Regions from separate parts of the Thermosinus carboxydivorans Nor1 genome, predicted to be linked through region 2. Evidence: riboswitches for the same ligand, from Rfam matches in the RefSeq annotation. Region 2 holds a riboswitch; each other region holds the start of a gene.

Region 1 (4,200 bases), on a different contig from region 2:
ATATATCAAAATGGGTCTTATAAGCCAATGCTTTTAGCTATTGGTTGCCGATTTTATTTTTGTAGGTGATAAGGAATAGTAGCGACAATTACGTTTTCTTTTAAGATAAGCAGCGTCCGCAAAACCCAGCCCGTTTGGTTATGGAGCAATCTGTGCCACCACTTTTTTGTTTCGAATTCCGGGATCAGGACGGTTATAAAATCAGACGGCGCCTTGGTTCTTTCAAGCTGTTCAATATAATCCAGCAATGGCTTAATTACCAACCGGTAAGGAGAGTAAATAATAACCAAGCGGATATCGGGATTCCATTTCTCCCATTTTTCTTTAAATTTACGACCTGTTTCGTCATCGGTAGCAATGTGCACTGCCAGGATATCGGGACTAAGCGTTTTGGCGTACTGGAGTGATTGGGCTACCACGCGGGTAATACTGGCTACTGGTACGATGATCAAGTTCTTAGCTTGGGGGTGCTGCAAGCTGGCAGGATTGGTATATTCAGGCGGCAGCTGGAGCTGTTCTGACATATCGTTGTAGTGGTGACGGACTTTTTTAAAAATATAAATCATTGTCGGAATGAAAATAAGCACCAGCCAGGCGCCATAAAAGAATTTGGTAATAGCGATGACCAACACAACGGTACCAGTGACGATGGCCCCTACTCCATTTAAAATTGCTCGCCTGGTCCAGCCTTTGCTTTTCTCGCGGCGCCAGTAAACAACCATACCGACTTGAGCGATGGTAAACGAAAGAAAGACGCCAATGGCATACAAAGAAATTAGATGTTCGGTGTTGCCGTGGAAAATAGTGATTAGCAGGCCGGCTATGACGCTGAGAAGAATTATTCCGTTGGAAAAGCTGAGCCGTTCGCCTCTGGCGCCAAGATAACGGGGCATATAGCCATCCTTTGCTAAAATGGAGAGTAAGGGCGGCAGGCCGTTATAAGCCGTGTTGGCGGCCAGATATAGTACCAGCATGGTGGTAAATTGAACATAGTAATACGCCCAATTGCGACCGAAGGTTAACTCGGCCACCTGCGAGAGTGCCGTAACATCAGGCACCGGCATGATGTGATAATGCATAATCAAAAAGGAAATTCCGGCGAACATGACGGCAAGGATCGCCGACATCCAATAAGTTGTGATTGTTGCATTGCGGATTTCCGGTTTTTTAAACATGGGTACGCCGTTGGAAATGGCTTCGATCCCGGTCATAGAACTGCAGCCAGAGGCAAAGGCTCGCAGGATCAGAAAGGCTACTGCCCAGTCCCATTGCTTAGCGGCAGATGCGGGCGGGATGAGTGGCGCTGGCTGCGTAAACGCCTGATAAACACCTGCCGCAATAAGCCCTAACATTCCCAGAATAAAAGCATACGTAGGAAAGACAAAAACATTGGATGATTCGCGTACGCCGCGCAGATTGATTAACATCAATATACCAAATAACACGGCTAAATCAATTGTTAAGGCATGGGGGACTAACTGGGGAAAGGCAGATACGATTGCTTCTGTACCCGAGGAAATACTTACTGCTACAGTAAGGGAATAGTCGGCAAATAGAGCCGCTGCTGCCGTTAAGGCCGGCAACTCACCAAGGTTAGTAATGGCTACGGAGTAGGAGCCGCCACCGCCGGGGTTAGCTTTGGCTACCTGTACATAGGAAACAGTTACAATAGCCAGTAAGACAAGGATAGCAAAGGCGACCGGCCCGATATAGCCATACGCTAATACCCCCGGAACCGCAAGCATCAGCATAATCTGTTCTGGACCATAACCAACCGAAGAGAGGGCATCAGATGAAAAAATTGCCAGAGCTTTCCATTTGGGAAGCTTTTCGTGACTAAGCTCTTGATTATGCAGCGGTCTGCCAATTAGCAAACGCCTGATTTCACGCATCATAAAACTATCAACAACCTCCATTATACCTATTGTTGTTAACACAGTATTCCCGAAGTTATTCAATAAAAAGCAAACCGGTGCGTAAGCAACCAGACCTTTGCGGCCAATATAAGCCGCCCGGCTGTTACTCGCGCACCGGCCTACAAATCGCCTAAGCTGTGCAGCTTCTGCGTTTTGTCCGCCAGCTATGTGTCCACTTTGGTTTTTTCTTCATCACGGAGTTGTTTTTCTAAATTTGTGTCAAGAATATATATTTCCACCCGCTCGCCCGTTTTCGTGCTAATGTCGCTGTGGCTGCTGACCACCCGGCACCCGGTGAGGCGGGCTACCAGGTTTTCAGCGTCTTCGCTAAATGTCTCGCGCAGAATCTGCCGCATTTGTTTAACTATTTGCCGCCCTTTTTCGGTTTTGACAAGATGGGTTTCCTCGATCGTCAGAACGCCTTTTAGGCGGATTAAGACCATATCATCAATAATATAAGTCTTGGCTTCCGTAGGTCCGCGGCCAATGAGGCTGCGCTGAAACTTAATAAAGGCATCGTTAATTTCGGCTTCCAACAGAGTTTTTTTAATAGCCATAACAACTGTTTCCTCCATAAAAAGAAAAGACCATATATGGCCTTTCGACCTCTTTGCTTTAGCCTACGAAGTTAGCTGTCGGGTTAGGATGGCAAGAGAGGTAAACATCCTTTCTGCTTGTGGCAGAATTCACCCCAAAAAGGTGGGTCCTCCGCTTCCATACGGAATTCGGCTTTGCTTTGTTTTACAGAGTAAATTATAGCTTATCTGTTACAGAAAGAAAGTTTCATTTTAGCAGGAAAAACTGGCTTTTTATAGCCTTGGCCGGCTAATAATACAACGGGATGGTTATGGCGCTGCATTAAAACAGTTTGCGCAAAATTTGAAGCCGCGGCAAAAACCAGGTGTGAAAACATTGTCTCCCATTTTCCGAAATAATGATTTTATGAACAGTCGGCATAAAAGCTAGTAGAACAATCTAGCCAGTACTTTACGCCGTACTTGGTTGCCATAAGGGCAGGGTTGACAGCGGGCGGGGCGGCGTGGCATAATAAACACAAAATCAATATTATTGGTACCTTTAAATCAGTCCTGTGAGGCTGACAAGGTAGGCGGCGTAACTAAGATTGCAGCTTGTTGGCGCTTTTGCATACTAAAAAGGCTTCTTGTCAGTGCGACTGACAGGAAGCCTTTTTCGCTTGCCTCGGTACCAAAAACGAGGAGGAGAAGGTATGGAAACCCACGTCAAGGTTATCGAGCAACAACCCCCCCGTTTCTTGCCCCAAAGCTTAACCCAGGCCAGCGCGGCGGATGGCGGCAGCCGCTACCGCTGGAAAGTACTGCTTGCTTCCGTATTAGGCTACGCAATGGATGGTTTGGATATGCTTATCCTGTCCTTTGTCATGACAGCGATCATCGGTGCTTTCGGCCTGACCCTCGCCGAGGGCGGGTTGGTGGCCACGGTGACCCTGATCGGCGCGGTGCTTGGCGGTTATGGCTTTGGCATTTTGGCTGACTATATCGGGCGCGTGCGTGTCTTTTCCCTCACCATTCTGGTTTTCTCGGTTTTCACCGGCCTAACGGCCTTTGCCGACAGCTTCCTGGAACTCAACATTTACCGCTTTCTGGCCGGTTTGGGCTTGGGCGGCGAGTTTGGCATCGGCATGACCCTTGTCACCGAGACGTGGCCGAAAGAAAAGCGGGCGCGGGCGACCGGGGCAGTGGCTGTCGGCTGGCAGCTCGGCGTGGTGGCTGCCGCTTTGGTCAGCGCCTATGTACTACCGGCCTTTGGCTGGCGGGCCGTTTTCCTGGTCGGCGCGGTGCCGGCCCTGTTCGCTGCCTGGGCACGCTATGGTCTGGCTGAACCGCTCATCTGGCTGGCAACACAGGCAAAGAAAAAGGCCCTTCAGGCCAAAATTGCGGCCAAGTTACCCTTGACTGCCGAGGAACAGGCGTTTTACAACAAGACCACCAAGTTCCCACTGCTGCATCTGTTTGCCGATCGCCGTACGGCAACGACCACGCTGGCTCTTACGGTGATGACCAGTGTGCAGAACACGGGTTACTACGGCATCATGGTCTGGCTGCCCACGGTATTGATGAAGCAGCATGGGCTGACGCTGAACAAAACGAGCATGTGGATGGTGGCCACCGTTCTAGGGATGATTTTGGGGATTGCCGTCTTCGGCTATATTGCCGATAAAATCGGCCGCCGCCCAACTTATATGGCCTTCCAACTGGCTTCCGCGGCCGCGGTGTGGGTGTATGCCAATTTGTCCGACCCACTG
Region 2 (4,200 bases):
GGGCTGTTTTATTAGTTTTTTATTATTAAAAAGATATAAGTTACTTGTCATCCTTCTTTATATGACACTCCATAACCGCCATTAGGGTAGGAAAAATTAATATTATTAGCCGGACATACTAGCCGGCAGGAACCGCATTCGATACATTGCTTGTATAACACTAGAATGGGATCAGCAGGCTGATAATTCCACCTAAATACCCCGGAGGGACATATGGTTAAACACTGTTTGTCTGTGCAATTACGACAGACTTCCTGGTCATTGATGACAACATGTTGCCAGTCTTCATTGGTCTTAAAAAGCAGCAATTTTAATTTTGCATCTAACTCAGCTAAGTTGGACATTATCGCATCACCTTTAACACTTTCCAGACATCTCTTATTGTTTTTAAGATTGGCTGCATACTGGTAACTTTTTGAAATATAAATTTACGCTTTTCGCGCTTCGGCATGGTGTATATCTTGGTAATATGATATGCTGTTTCATTGGCCATACGGGTATATAAATCGAATAAATACGGTATCTCCTTCAATAACTTGCTTGCTCCGGCATTGGCTTTGAAATCCTGCAGGACAAAGCTTTCATCAAGTAAGGTTCGGTATAGTGATAGTTTCTTAACGGAAAAATCGCGACTAGCCTTTGCTGCATAAGCAGCCCTGGCGGCAAAAAAACCTGACCACATGGCCAAGTTTATGCCATGAACGCCATTAACTAGTGAAGCAGCATCGCCGATAATCATCAGCCCCGGGTGTACTAGTTCTGGCATTGCGTAATATCCGCCTTCGGGAATAAGGGCAGCGCCATATTCAATAGTAGTACCACCATCCAGCAATGGCTGCATATGTGGATGCTTTTTTATTCGCTCCAATAGATCATTAGGGTTAAAGCCAGCCTTAGCTAAATCGGCTAAAGATATACCAACATTAATATTAAAACTGTCTTTGAAAGTATGAATAGAACCAGTACCGTTAAACCCAGCAGTGGGGTAACCGATAAGTCCGATTATGGTACCATGACCCGGAAGCAAATTGAACCGTTCTTCAATTACTTTCGCTGGTAAAGCAATAGTTTCCTTTACATAAAGGGCAAAGTTTCTCGGTGAAATCTGCGGCGCCAGCTTAGCACGTTCAGCCAACATTGAATTGGCGCCATCCGCAAGAATAATTATATCGGCAATAAAATCGCTGTTTTGGGGCGGAGATACATGCACACCAATGGCTTGCTGACCGTCGAACAGCACTTCAGATACGTGATGGTTTAGAAGCAACGTAGTTCCAGCGCTAATTGCTTTTGCGGTCAACCATTTGTAAAAATTGACACGTTTTATTGTAAACCGATTATAAGGGGCGGCAGCGAGTTTCGTGCTGCGAAATCTAGCTGTTAAGATCGAATCTTCAGTCATCCACCAGTACGCTTGGTCAGTGACAATACGTTCATACGGACACTCTTCCCAGAAATTGGGGAAGAGTTTATGGACGTGCTCAGCAATGATTGACACGCCACCGCAACATTTTGCTCCTGGATAAGGGCCACGCTCCAATAGAAGCACGTCAAGACCTTCTTTGGCCATAAAATAGGCAGCCGTTGAGCCTGCTGGTCCGGCTCCTACGACAATTGCATCATATTTTTTAGATGGATTGGCCAATTTTAACTGGCTTTTAATGGTATCTTGATTTGATAGATTTTTTGTTTGTTGGGTTTTGTACCATTCTTTTAGCACGCTATCACCAGTTTTAGTGTGTACAGTTGATGAGTACTCTATCCACTCAATTAAAAATGCTCTATTTGATTTGTATTGCTTATTTTACAACTAATTAGTATACATAAACATATATACGAACAACGACGAATCATAAAGATATTTTTATATAAATGATATGCAGCGCCATTTTGGGGCATTTTTTTCTTTTGTTTTTTTATAGTGGAATGATGTATCATACTAAACGTGCCGAAGTTCCTTCAAAGGAACACGGAGGAACCATTACTGGGGTGAATCCGCACATGCGGTAGGGATTTCCCTTATCCCGAACCCGTCAGCTAACTTCGTAGGCAGAGAAAGGGAGTGGTTGATTATGAGAAAAATGCGCACTGTAGCAGCATTAATGGTTGCTGCCATTATCTTCAGCCTTGTCGGCCTTGCGCCGGTAAGTGCCACAGCCCTCGGAGAACGAGTGCTGCAAGTTGGCGCAACAGGCGACGATGTCCGTGAATTGCAGATTAGATTAAACGAGTTAGATTTTTATGCAGGAACTGTAGACGGTGTTTTTGGTCCCCAAACACAACATGCGGTTAAGATGTTTGAAAAAGCAAATAATCTTGAGAGTGATGGCATTGCCGATCAGGACTTGTTAACTTTTATGCAAAAAAAGGTGCCCAAAGTATCCCGCAACTTACCGGAACGTTATAAAACGGTCTTGGATATTGTTGCAACCGCTTATGCTCCAGGTCCGCATGATAACGGCAAATGGGGAAATCTTACTCATATCGGTACTCAGGTTCGGCCGGGCATCATCGCTGTTGACCCGAAAGTTATTCCGCTTGGTACGCGTGTATACATCGAGTTTCCCGACGGTCATGGCATGTATGCCGTAGCCGAGGACACAGGCGGTGCGATTAAGGGCAACCGTATTGATATTGCCATGTGGACGGTTGCCGAAGCGTATAAATTCGGCATCCAAAAAGTTAAAGTTTATGTCTTGGATTAAAAACACCCGGGGTATCCCGGGTGTTTTTAATGACGAAAGAGAGTTTTATGTCGCATTGTTTGCCAGAAAAAATTGGGATATAATAAGTCAGAAGAGGGAGTGATAACATGGATGCTTTAAATAGAGATACCGACCTTAACTATGGACAGTCAAGAAAATATCACATTATTACTTACGGTTGTCAAATGAATGAAAATGATTCGGAGCGGCTGGCCGGCCAGTTGCGCGGTCTTGGTTATAGCAGCACCGATCAAATTGAACAGGCAGACCTTATCTTAATTAACACTTGCTGTGTTCGCGAGAGCGCGGAAAAAAAGATCTATGGCAAAATTGGCGAATTAAAAAGGCTCAAAACGGTTAATCCCAATCTGCTCATTGGTGTAACAGGGTGTCTGTCGCAAAAAGATCGGGACAAGATTTTTACTAAGGCTCCCCACGTTGATTTGGTTATGGGGACTCATAATGTTCACCAACTCACAGACCTGATAAAAGAAATCTCCCAGTCCAGGGATCGGGTACTGGCGGTATGGGATCAGGCAGAGCGGCTAGCGCCCGATGTGCCAACGGTACGCAAGAGTCAGGTTTCGGCTTGGGTACCTATTATGTACGGATGTAATAACTTTTGTACATATTGCATCGTGCCATATGTGCGCGGACGGGAGCGAAGCCGGCCGCTTGCAGACATTCTTGCCGAAGTCCGGCAGTTAGGGACTGAGGGATTTAAGGAGATTACGCTGCTGGGCCAAAATGTAAATTCCTATGGCAAGGATGGGGAAGAAACCATTGATTTTGCCGATTTACTGGCAGCCGTGGACAAAGTGGAAACCATTGCCCGGATTCGGTATATGACTTCGCACCCGCGCGACATGAACGCCAAGGTCATCGCGGTTATTAAGCACGGACAGCGGATTTGTGAACACTTTCATTTGCCAGTCCAGTCCGGCAGTGATATCGTTTTGCAGCGGATGAACCGCGGGTACACGACAGAATATTATCGCAAACTCGTGGAAAAGATTCGTAGCGAAATACCGCATGCCAGTATTACCACAGATATTATCGTGGGATTTCCTGGAGAAACGGATGAATTATTTATGCAGACGCTTGATTTTGTCCGGTCAATTCGCTTTGATGCTGCTTATACTTTTTTGTATTCTCCTCGCTCTGGCACCCCAGCTGCAACTATGCCGGATCAAGTGCCGTTGGCGATAAAAAAGCAACGCCTGCAACAACTAATGGCCGTCCAAAACGAAATTAGTTTAGCTATTAATGAAGCTCTTATTGGTCAAACAGTAGAAGTACTTGTTGAGGGCCCCAGCAAAAACGATCCGGATAAGATGATGGGGCGGACGCGAACTAATAAAATTGTACTTTGGAATAGGGGAAAAGAACAAATCGGGCAGCTTATTTCAGTAAGAGTTCTTAAAGCACAGACGTGGTTGTTAAAAGGTGAAGTGGCTGATTAACTTTGGGGTAGGGAAAAGGAGAATATCATGGC
Region 3 (4,200 bases), on a different contig from region 2:
GACAAGCCCCCCCAAATAGGCATACCACGGTGCCTCCGGCAAAGCGGCGAGATTTCCCTTCCCAAGACGAAACAAAAATAATAACGCCAGCAAAATAATTGTACCGGTGACGTGAACTATAAAAGTTGCTTCCAAAAGCCCGATTACTTTGCTTAAGGCAGCATTTAATGAACCCTGTATGGCCATCAGCACTCCGGAGATTAAGGCTAACAACAGCGCCAGCATGTTGCCGGAAAGATCCAATGCATACACGCTCCTTTTGCCAAAAGTTGCGATCCACGCATCAGATAGTTTGTACCCGGCAAAAAATTATATACTACCTGAACAAAACCACATTTTTAGCCACCGGAGTGTTGCGGCAATGGCTTGTTCGGAATGACCGGTAAAATGGTGGTCAGCTCCATCGATAACAATCAGCTCTTTCGTCGGCGCTGCCTGCTCATAAAGAGCGTGGGCCTGACTAAGCGGTACAATCTCGTCCTGGTTCCCGTGGACAATCAAGATTGGTATAGGCGGTAAGGACTGCAAAGCGGCAAACAAATTATGACGGCTTAAATCATGGAGAAACTCCGGACCTAGTTCCAGCTTCCCGTAATTATCACAAATATACAACCGTTCCCCCCTAACAAGCTTTTCATACCCTTCGCCAAGGGCTAAGCGAAAGGTTGCGTGCAAATTACAGGGAGTAGCCCATAGACACAGGCCGGCGATATTTTTATCCTTCGCCGCAAAAACAAGCGAAGCACTCCCCCCCATACTGCGGCCTAATAGTAAGACACGAGGACTGACAAATCGCCGGCAATAGTCGACAGCATAACCTACCTCGGAAATCTGATTTGATAATGATTGCAAGGGGGTAAAATCAAAGCGCAACACAAAAATACCTAACTTCGCAGCCTCGTTAGCCAGTTGTACGGCCTTGCCGCCCCCGTCTTTGGAGCCACGGAAACCGTGGCAGATAACCAAGGCGCAATTGCCGCCGCCATCAGGACGGTGTAAGACACCTGACAGATAACCGTGTTCCGTTGGAATCCGGACTTCAATCATGGTGCTCACCTTTTTCAAAGGCGCCAATAACGAAAAAAGTCCCCCGTGCTTTGGCCAATAAAATGTCTTCAGCGCAATCACGCACGTCCGCTTCTACAACCATAGTGCTTTTCCCTTTATGAACAACAGTTCCGACAGCTTTGACAACAGACTGCTGCTGCGCTCCGCGGATGTAATTGATATTCATATCTATCGTTACCACTCGGTTGCCCAGCGTAGCACATGCCACTCCCATTGCCGTGTCGGCTAAGGAAGCTAATGCCCCTCCATGAGCAACACCATAAAGATTTGTATGCTTCCCATAAATGACTGGCATGGTCAACTCGGCCCGTCCTTCCTCAATTTTCGCTATTGACATTTGCAGTAACCGTACATAGGGATTGCGATCATAAATATTCTTTAAATGCTCTTTAAGCCACTCTATGTTATTGACCAAGACTAGTGCCTCCTCACATTATACCTTTGCATATCTTTCCCATAAATATAACTAGTACGGCGCCTAGCTAATTTTTCCTTTAAAAAAGGCAAAAGAAAGACAGGCTGGCAGCCTGTCAATCAAGTACATAAACAGTTACGTGTTGTCTTCCAAACTGTAGTGCTTCTTCCCGGCTTTCAAAGGCAAGGTCAATTTTGTTGCCTTTTATCGCCCCGCCAATGTCATCAGCGATAGCATAGCCGTATCCTGGAATATATAGGCGCGTACCAAGCGGAATGACCGCCGGGTCCACGGCAGCCAATCCTTTGCGAAGTAAATTGCCACGATAAGTATAGCTGCCATTGCCGTCATCAAAACGAGTATAAGCAGTAGCTACCATGGTTAAAACCCTGCTGTACCGGCTAGGTTCAACCGCGGCCCGTTCTAAATAGCGGAGAGTGTCTTTTCCGACAATGCCATCGGCCACTAGTCCGTTATCACGCTGAAACTCCAACACCGCACGCATAGTGGCGCCGCCAAAAATGCCGTCAATTGCCCCGGCGTAGTAGCCTTTATCGGCTAACATTTTTTGCAGATACCGTACATCTTCTCCCCGGTCGCCTTGGCGAAGAAGGTTGTCCCCCGGCGCAGCCAAGGAAGTTGCGGCAAATAGCAGCATGAGCAGAGTAAGTACCGCTGCAAGGGCAATTTTTTTCAATTGTCTCACCTCTCTTTTTCTACGCCTCCGAGGTTAGCTGTCGGGTTAGGGTCAAAGAGAAGGACTAGAGAAAGAACCCTTCCACCATTCTGGCGGATTCACCCCTGTATCTTTAGTGGGTCCCCCGTACCAAACGGATTCGGCGTTATTGTAATTTTACTATAAATTGACTCCATAGTCAAAGGTAACTACAACTAAAAAATGGCAATTTATTCCTAACTGTGAGCTAGTCGCCATATGAACGATAGCTATGGAAATATATGTGTGAAAATAGCGCCCTGGTAAGCGCCAATGAAAAAAGGATCGGATAACCCGATCCCCTTATTCAAGTACATACACTTTCACTTTTTGAATGCCATAGTCAAGGGCTTCGCTCCGTGTATTGAAAGCCAGGTCGATACGGTTGCCTTTAATGGCGCTGCCTTGGTCCTCGGCAATTGCTTCACCATAGCCTTCCACCCAAAGCCTGGTCCCCATGGGGATTACATTAGGGTCAACCGCGGCAACGCCTTTGCGCACTTTGCCGCCCATATAAGTCTTATCTCCCCATTTGCCGTTATCCAGCGGACCGGGAGCATAAGCGGTAGCTGTCATTTCCAGGACACGCTTATAGTTTTGTGGCGCTCCCATTAGAGAATTATTATTGCGCACGCTTTGCGGCGCCAGAACATTATTGAAATTAAATAGCATAGAGATAACGGCCAATTCCTTATCATAAGAAGCCAATCGCTCGCTTAAAGTTTGCTCGACTTCTTGACGAAGGACGGTTTCTACATTCTTATTCAAATCCCCGTTCGCGACAGAAACGACATCAGCGCCAGCTGTTGACTTACTTGCTTTTTCCAAGGCTGTTTTGGCGAGTAAGTCCCACAACGCTTCTTTTTTACCTTGTTCTAAATCCTTCTTTACTCTCAGCAGTTCTTGCACCCGTACCATATTGGGACCGGCAGTGACAACTTCTGCGAGCTTGTCCTCAAGAAAAGCAGCATGAGCCTGTGGCAATACAGGAGAAAACATATTGATGGTCAACGCCATCAAAGTGATAACAACTGCTTTCTTCACAATTCATCTCCTTTCCCCTCTTGTTCACCCCCCATTGTATCATATTGTTTACATAATTAACAGACGGTAATTTTAACAAAAAACCGGCCAGATAATTGGCCGGCTTATTTAGGTTATTGTAATAATGCCATCACAATATTGGGGAACCACTGAAAAAATATCGTGCTGGAGACAAAAGACCACATCATCGGCAAAACCGATATCACGCAAATAGCGCCCGTGCGACGAAGTCATCACCGTTTTAAGCAAATCGGAGTGAGCCCCCTCGTACATGGCGCGGGCGGCAAGAGCTTTGTCACTAAGAGTGGCCGATAAACCAAAACGGCTGACAAGTAGACCGGCACAGAGGACGTCCTCTATTGAAAAATTTCCTTCCGTACCGGCACAGAGAAACACAACATCCCGACCCATGTCGGACAAACGCTCACACACCGCAGCCGCATTGACAAATGCGGCCGTGAAAACATTGGCGGCATTGCGCGCCAATCCCAACGCCCTAGTTCCGTTTGTCGTCGTCATGATAATCGTTTTACTATCCACTATATTACGTACATACTCAAACGGGGAGTTGCCGAGCTGAAAGCCAGGTATTATAAGCCCTTTCCTTTCACCCGCCAGTAATGCGTCGGGAAAATGATCCTGCTTTAAAACAACGGCCTCTTCGACCGTCGCCGTAGGGATTAGCTTCCGGCAACCGTTGGCAAAAGCCGTGGCAATAGATGTTGTGGCACGTAAAACATCAATAACAACGACAACGCTAGCGGAAGACGCTAGATAATCATCTGGCGTAAAACATACATCGATTTGCAATAAAACACCTACTTTGCCAATTCATAGAGGACTTCCGTCAATACACAGATACCTGCCTCAATATCCTTGGGTGAAGCGTACTCATCCGGATTATGGCTAATGCCGTTAGCGCAGGGAATAAAAATCATGCCGGACGGAGCGATTTGGG
Region 4 (4,200 bases), on a different contig from region 2:
TTTTGGCGCTGGCATCAGCATCAATGCCGCTAGTCGGCTCGTCTAACAAAAGGAGCCTGGGGTTGCCGGCCAAAGCTCGCGCCACCATCACTCGCTGCAGCTGCCCGCCGCTGAGTTCACCGATACGCCTTGAGCGCAGGTCAGCCATATCAACAAGTTCCAACATATGTTCTACAATATGGGTGGCTAACTGCTTGCTGGGCCTGGTAACGCCGCCTGTGACCAAACCCAATGCCACTACTTCCTCCACTGTTGCCGGAAAACCGGCCGAGTTCTTTCCGTAGGTCTGCGGTACATAACCAATTAGTCCCTGCCTTTGCGCTTCCCTTACCGACTGTCCGTCGATGCGAACTTCGCCGCCCTGTGGCCTAGCGATTCCCGCCATTATTTTTAGCAACGTACTTTTACCAGCCCCGTTGGGACCGACAACGACGAGAAAATCACCGCTGGCTACCACTAAAGATATATTGTTAAGCACGGGATGATCATCGTAGGCAAAGCATACGCCATCAAGCTGCACCATGCACATTTATTGCCCTCCTAACCCTGCCGGCACTGCGCGCAAAGACCGAACAACTCAATATTGTGCCGGACAAGTTCATACCCATGCTGGCGAAGCATAATTAAAAATTCAGGATCAATAGGACAAAATTCCAAGCAAGCCGCTTCACCGCACTTTATGCAAGTAATATGGTGATGATGCCGGGATGAGGAAGCTACCTCATACCGAGTTCCGTTCTTACCCAGCCCGACAATAGGAATTAACAGCCCCATTTCAACCAAAATATTCAGGTTACGGTAAATTGTATCGAGACCAACGTCTGGATACTGATGACGGACTTCACGCCATATTTCCGCCGCTGTCAAGTTCTTCGCCGTTTGGAGTATCCGCTCTAAAATTGCCCGCCGCTGCGGTGTAATGCGATACCCCTTTTCCTTAAGCTGCTGCACCAGGTCATTTAACATGATAATTCACTCCGCTTCTAATCAAAATATATACGATTCATCACAAATAGGAACTTTCTTACTAAAAGCATAAAAAAAAATTTGCCCAGTCTTTTCTTTATTCTTCTACCATTAAACACAGGCTATGCAAACATTCTGTCATACAGCAATTTTTGCTCAAATAGAGGAAAAATAAAAGGAGGCGCCTGGCCTCCAAATCTTATAACACCCGACGCGCTCCTACATAACGCGGCCCCCAGTAACTGCTATCCATGCGATCGATGACCACACCACGGCTGGACGTAGCGCTGATAAAATTGCCATCTCCCAAGTAAATACCGCTGTGCGAAGGACCAGGAGCATAAGTGGAAAAGAAAACCATGTCGCCAGGCTGTAATCTTGAATAAGATACAGGTTGACCCACTTCAAACTGCGCGTCAGCCGTTCTCGGCAAGTATACGCCCGCCCGGGCATACACAAACCGGGTAAAGCCGGAACAGTCGAACCCATCAGGAGTCGTACCGCCAAAAACATAGGGAACGCCGATATAACGCATGGCCGTCTGAATGACCCGCCGGGCAGCGCTACTATCACGGCTAACCGGCATGTCCCGTCCCATGAGAGCGCGGTAGGTCTGGGCCCCGACAACGCCATCCGCTTCCAAGCCCCGGTCTTTTTGGAAGGCGATTACGGCGCTTTTGGTCGCCTGGCCGAAGTCGCCGTCAACCTCCAGCCGATAGCCAAGCTCTCTAAGCCGGGCCTGAATAGCGGCTATTTCCGGGCCTTGATCCCCTTCTTCATAGACTCCTGAGGCGTGGGCGAAGGTTGCTGTCATAAACAGCAGCAAAAAAAGAACCATCGTCCGAAACACTTTACCCAAGACAATTCTCCTCTCTAAGCCGACGAGGTTAGCTGACGGGTTAGGGTTGAAGGCACCCCACTCCTAAAGAGTTTCACCCCAGTAATGGTTCCCCCGCTCCTGAGCTGGATTAGGCTTTATATAGCTCACCTGAATTATTCGCTATTTTTGTACATAATCCTTCTAAATGGTTTTTCTTGAAAAAATTTCCGGTTTCTCATTTTTTACTATATCTACAGGAAAACCACGATTCATCAGCGAATTGCTAAGTGAAAGGAGTGTCGCCATGCTTTCCGACGCATTTCGTTATCAGATCGAAACAAAAATCACAGAAGGTCTTCGTTTGTCCCGTGATGAAGGACTTGCACTCCTCCACTCACATGATTTGGCCTGGCTAGGCTATCTTGCCAACAAAGTTCGTCAACGGGTCAGCGGCGATTATGTATATTTTAATGTTAACCGGCATATTAACCTGACAAATGTCTGCACTGCCCGTTGTAAATTTTGCGCTTTCGGCTGTGACAACTCCAGTCCGCAAGCCTACAGCATGACCAAAGAACATGTCCTCCGTATCGCCCGCCAAGCGGCTGAGGACCCTGATTTGCGCGAACTACACATCGTTAGCGGTTTACACCCCGACTGGCCTTTTGAATATTATGTCGATATTATCGCCACCGTTAAAGAAGCCTTGCCCCATCTACATCTTAAAGCATTCACTGCTGTTGAAATTCACTATTTTGCCAAGATATCCGGCAAATCGGTGGAAGAAGTGCTGAAAACCCTGAAGAAGGCTGGCCTTGGATCTATGCCGGGCGGCGGAGCGGAAATCTTTAGCCCCCGGGTGCGGAGCCTTCTTTGTCCAAATAAGGCCAGCGGTGAAGACTGGCTCGCTATCATGCGCACGGCCCATCGTCTCGGTATCCGGACAAATGCCAGCATGCTCTACGGCCATATCGAAACACCAGAGGAACGCATTGACCACCTTTTGGCGCTTCGCGACCTGCAGGATGAGACCGGGGGCTTCCAAACGTTTATCGGTCTGGCCTTTCATCCGAAAAATACCGCATTAGAAAGCCAGGTCACGCGGGTTCCAGCCTGGGAAGACCTGAAAATGATAGCGCTTGCCCGTCTCATGCTCGATAACTTTAAACACATCAAAGCTTATTGGGTTATGCTTACCTTGCCGATTGCCCAGTTGGCGCTGGCCTTTGGCGCCAATGATTTGGATGGAACGGTAAACGAGGAAAAAATCACACATGCGGCCGGCGGTAAGTCTGAGCAGTCGCTAAGCATCGAACGGCTGGTCAATGTCATCCGTCAAGCCGGGCGCATTCCTGTTGAGCGGGATTCACTGTATAATATTGTTAAAATTTACAGACAATAAAAAACAGCCTTTTTCTAGGCTGAATTTTATTGCCTGTTGATATCTTGCCGCAGTACCGCCGCGCCGTGTAGATACACATGCCTGATCTTCCCCTGAGGAAGGTCGGTATTCCACAGTATGAGTACCCGGATGCACCTAGCCAAACCTGTAGGATTATCAATTTCCTGGGTGCCGAATAGCGGCACTTCCGTCCAACCCAAAATCCGGGCCCCTGCGGCAGGATACATGCTATTTAAATCGGGTGTAGAACTAAAAATTACCGCTCCGATATCGGCCGTATCGATTCCATTCTCCCGGACAAGAACTGTTAATAGTTCGCGAACTCGCTCCTGTATATTTTCCGGCGTATTCGCATCTACTGTTGTCGCTCCCCGGACTCCGCGCAGCAACGTAATCGCTCCTTTCCGCCTGATTTTTTTATATTTCATCTATTCGTTGTCTTGTTCGCTTTTCCTTTCGTCATTGAGTTTATTACACCGGCAAGAACCGCAATAGTGACATTTCCACCAACCGCATTCAGGACATACTTCATTTTTGTCCGTCAATTCAATGTAACGGCCTTCCTGACGGTCTTTCCAGCAGAAAGTGCTGCCGCAGCCTTTAAGCAAACAAATAAATTTTTAAAATTCATGTCCTTCCCCCCCATGATATAGTTATGAGGAGAAACAATCTTAAATGCAAAATTACCCCAAGGATAATAACGCCCAGCCAGGCGCACCAAATAAGCCTGAAAAACTGAATAGTTTTCTGACTGTTTGCCTCTCTTTTTTCGGCAACAGACCACTTTCCATCAGCATCCAGTCGACAAAGCAGCCATAGCCCCGCGTTGGGTCGTGGATAAAGACATGCGTTACCGCACCGACGATTTTGCCATTTTGTATAATAGGGCTGCCGCTCATGCCTTGGACAATGCCACCCGTCTTTTCAAGCAATCGACTGTCGGTCACTTTAATTACCAACCCTTTGCCTTCCGGTACCTCCTGAAGATTTACTTTTTGGATTTCAATGCTGA

What was found. A riboswitch is a leader RNA that binds a small molecule or an ion and turns the genes downstream of it on or off. The one in region 2 is predicted to bind cyclic di-AMP.
Region 1: linked by a shared signal. The riboswitch ahead of TCARDRAFT_RS00235 (DUF2294 domain-containing protein) and the one ahead of TCARDRAFT_RS16145 (peptidoglycan-binding protein) in region 2 are both predicted to bind cyclic di-AMP.
Region 3: linked by a shared signal. The riboswitch ahead of TCARDRAFT_RS12115 (peptidoglycan-binding protein) and the one ahead of TCARDRAFT_RS16145 (peptidoglycan-binding protein) in region 2 are both predicted to bind cyclic di-AMP.
Region 4: linked by a shared signal. The riboswitch ahead of TCARDRAFT_RS06240 (C40 family peptidase) and the one ahead of TCARDRAFT_RS16145 (peptidoglycan-binding protein) in region 2 are both predicted to bind cyclic di-AMP.

What each region holds. Positions count from the first base shown of each region.
Region 1 covers NZ_AAWL01000001.1:54,436-58,635, forward strand. Annotated here, with positions in the region: gene TCARDRAFT_RS00230 (APC family permease) at 54-1,895, opposite strand; gene TCARDRAFT_RS00235 (DUF2294 domain-containing protein) at 2,081-2,473, opposite strand; cyclic di-AMP (ydaO/yuaA leader) riboswitch at 2,518-2,657, opposite strand; gene TCARDRAFT_RS00240 (MFS transporter) at 3,145-4,200, shown strand, end outside.
Region 2 covers NZ_AAWL01000002.1:115,597-119,796, reverse strand. Annotated here, with positions in the region: gene TCARDRAFT_RS02125 (ferredoxin family protein) at 48-344, opposite strand; gene TCARDRAFT_RS02120 (FAD-dependent oxidoreductase) at 344-1,720, opposite strand; cyclic di-AMP (ydaO/yuaA leader) riboswitch at 1,937-2,068, shown strand; gene TCARDRAFT_RS16145 (peptidoglycan-binding protein) at 2,073-2,705, shown strand; gene miaB (tRNA (N6-isopentenyl adenosine(37)-C2)-methylthiotransferase MiaB) at 2,813-4,168, shown strand; gene mutS (DNA mismatch repair protein MutS) at 4,196-4,200, shown strand, end outside.
Region 3 covers NZ_AAWL01000023.1:22,624-26,823, reverse strand. Annotated here, with positions in the region: gene TCARDRAFT_RS12130 (DMT family transporter) at 1-252, opposite strand, end outside; gene TCARDRAFT_RS12125 (alpha/beta hydrolase) at 310-1,047, opposite strand; gene TCARDRAFT_RS12120 (PaaI family thioesterase) at 1,040-1,483, opposite strand; gene TCARDRAFT_RS12115 (peptidoglycan-binding protein) at 1,599-2,189, opposite strand; cyclic di-AMP (ydaO/yuaA leader) riboswitch at 2,188-2,335, opposite strand; gene TCARDRAFT_RS16230 (3D domain-containing protein) at 2,502-3,242, opposite strand; gene TCARDRAFT_RS12105 (2-phosphosulfolactate phosphatase) at 3,351-4,052, opposite strand; gene TCARDRAFT_RS12100 (M20 family metallo-hydrolase) at 4,061-4,200, opposite strand, start outside.
Region 4 covers NZ_AAWL01000006.1:95,094-99,293, forward strand. Annotated here, with positions in the region: gene TCARDRAFT_RS06230 (metal ABC transporter ATP-binding protein) at 1-529, opposite strand, end outside; gene TCARDRAFT_RS06235 (Fur family transcriptional regulator) at 541-966, opposite strand; gene TCARDRAFT_RS06240 (C40 family peptidase) at 1,166-1,825, opposite strand; cyclic di-AMP (ydaO/yuaA leader) riboswitch at 1,828-1,951, opposite strand; gene mqnE (aminofutalosine synthase MqnE) at 2,091-3,188, shown strand; gene aroH (chorismate mutase) at 3,215-3,577, opposite strand; gene spoIVB (SpoIVB peptidase) at 3,872-4,200, opposite strand, start outside.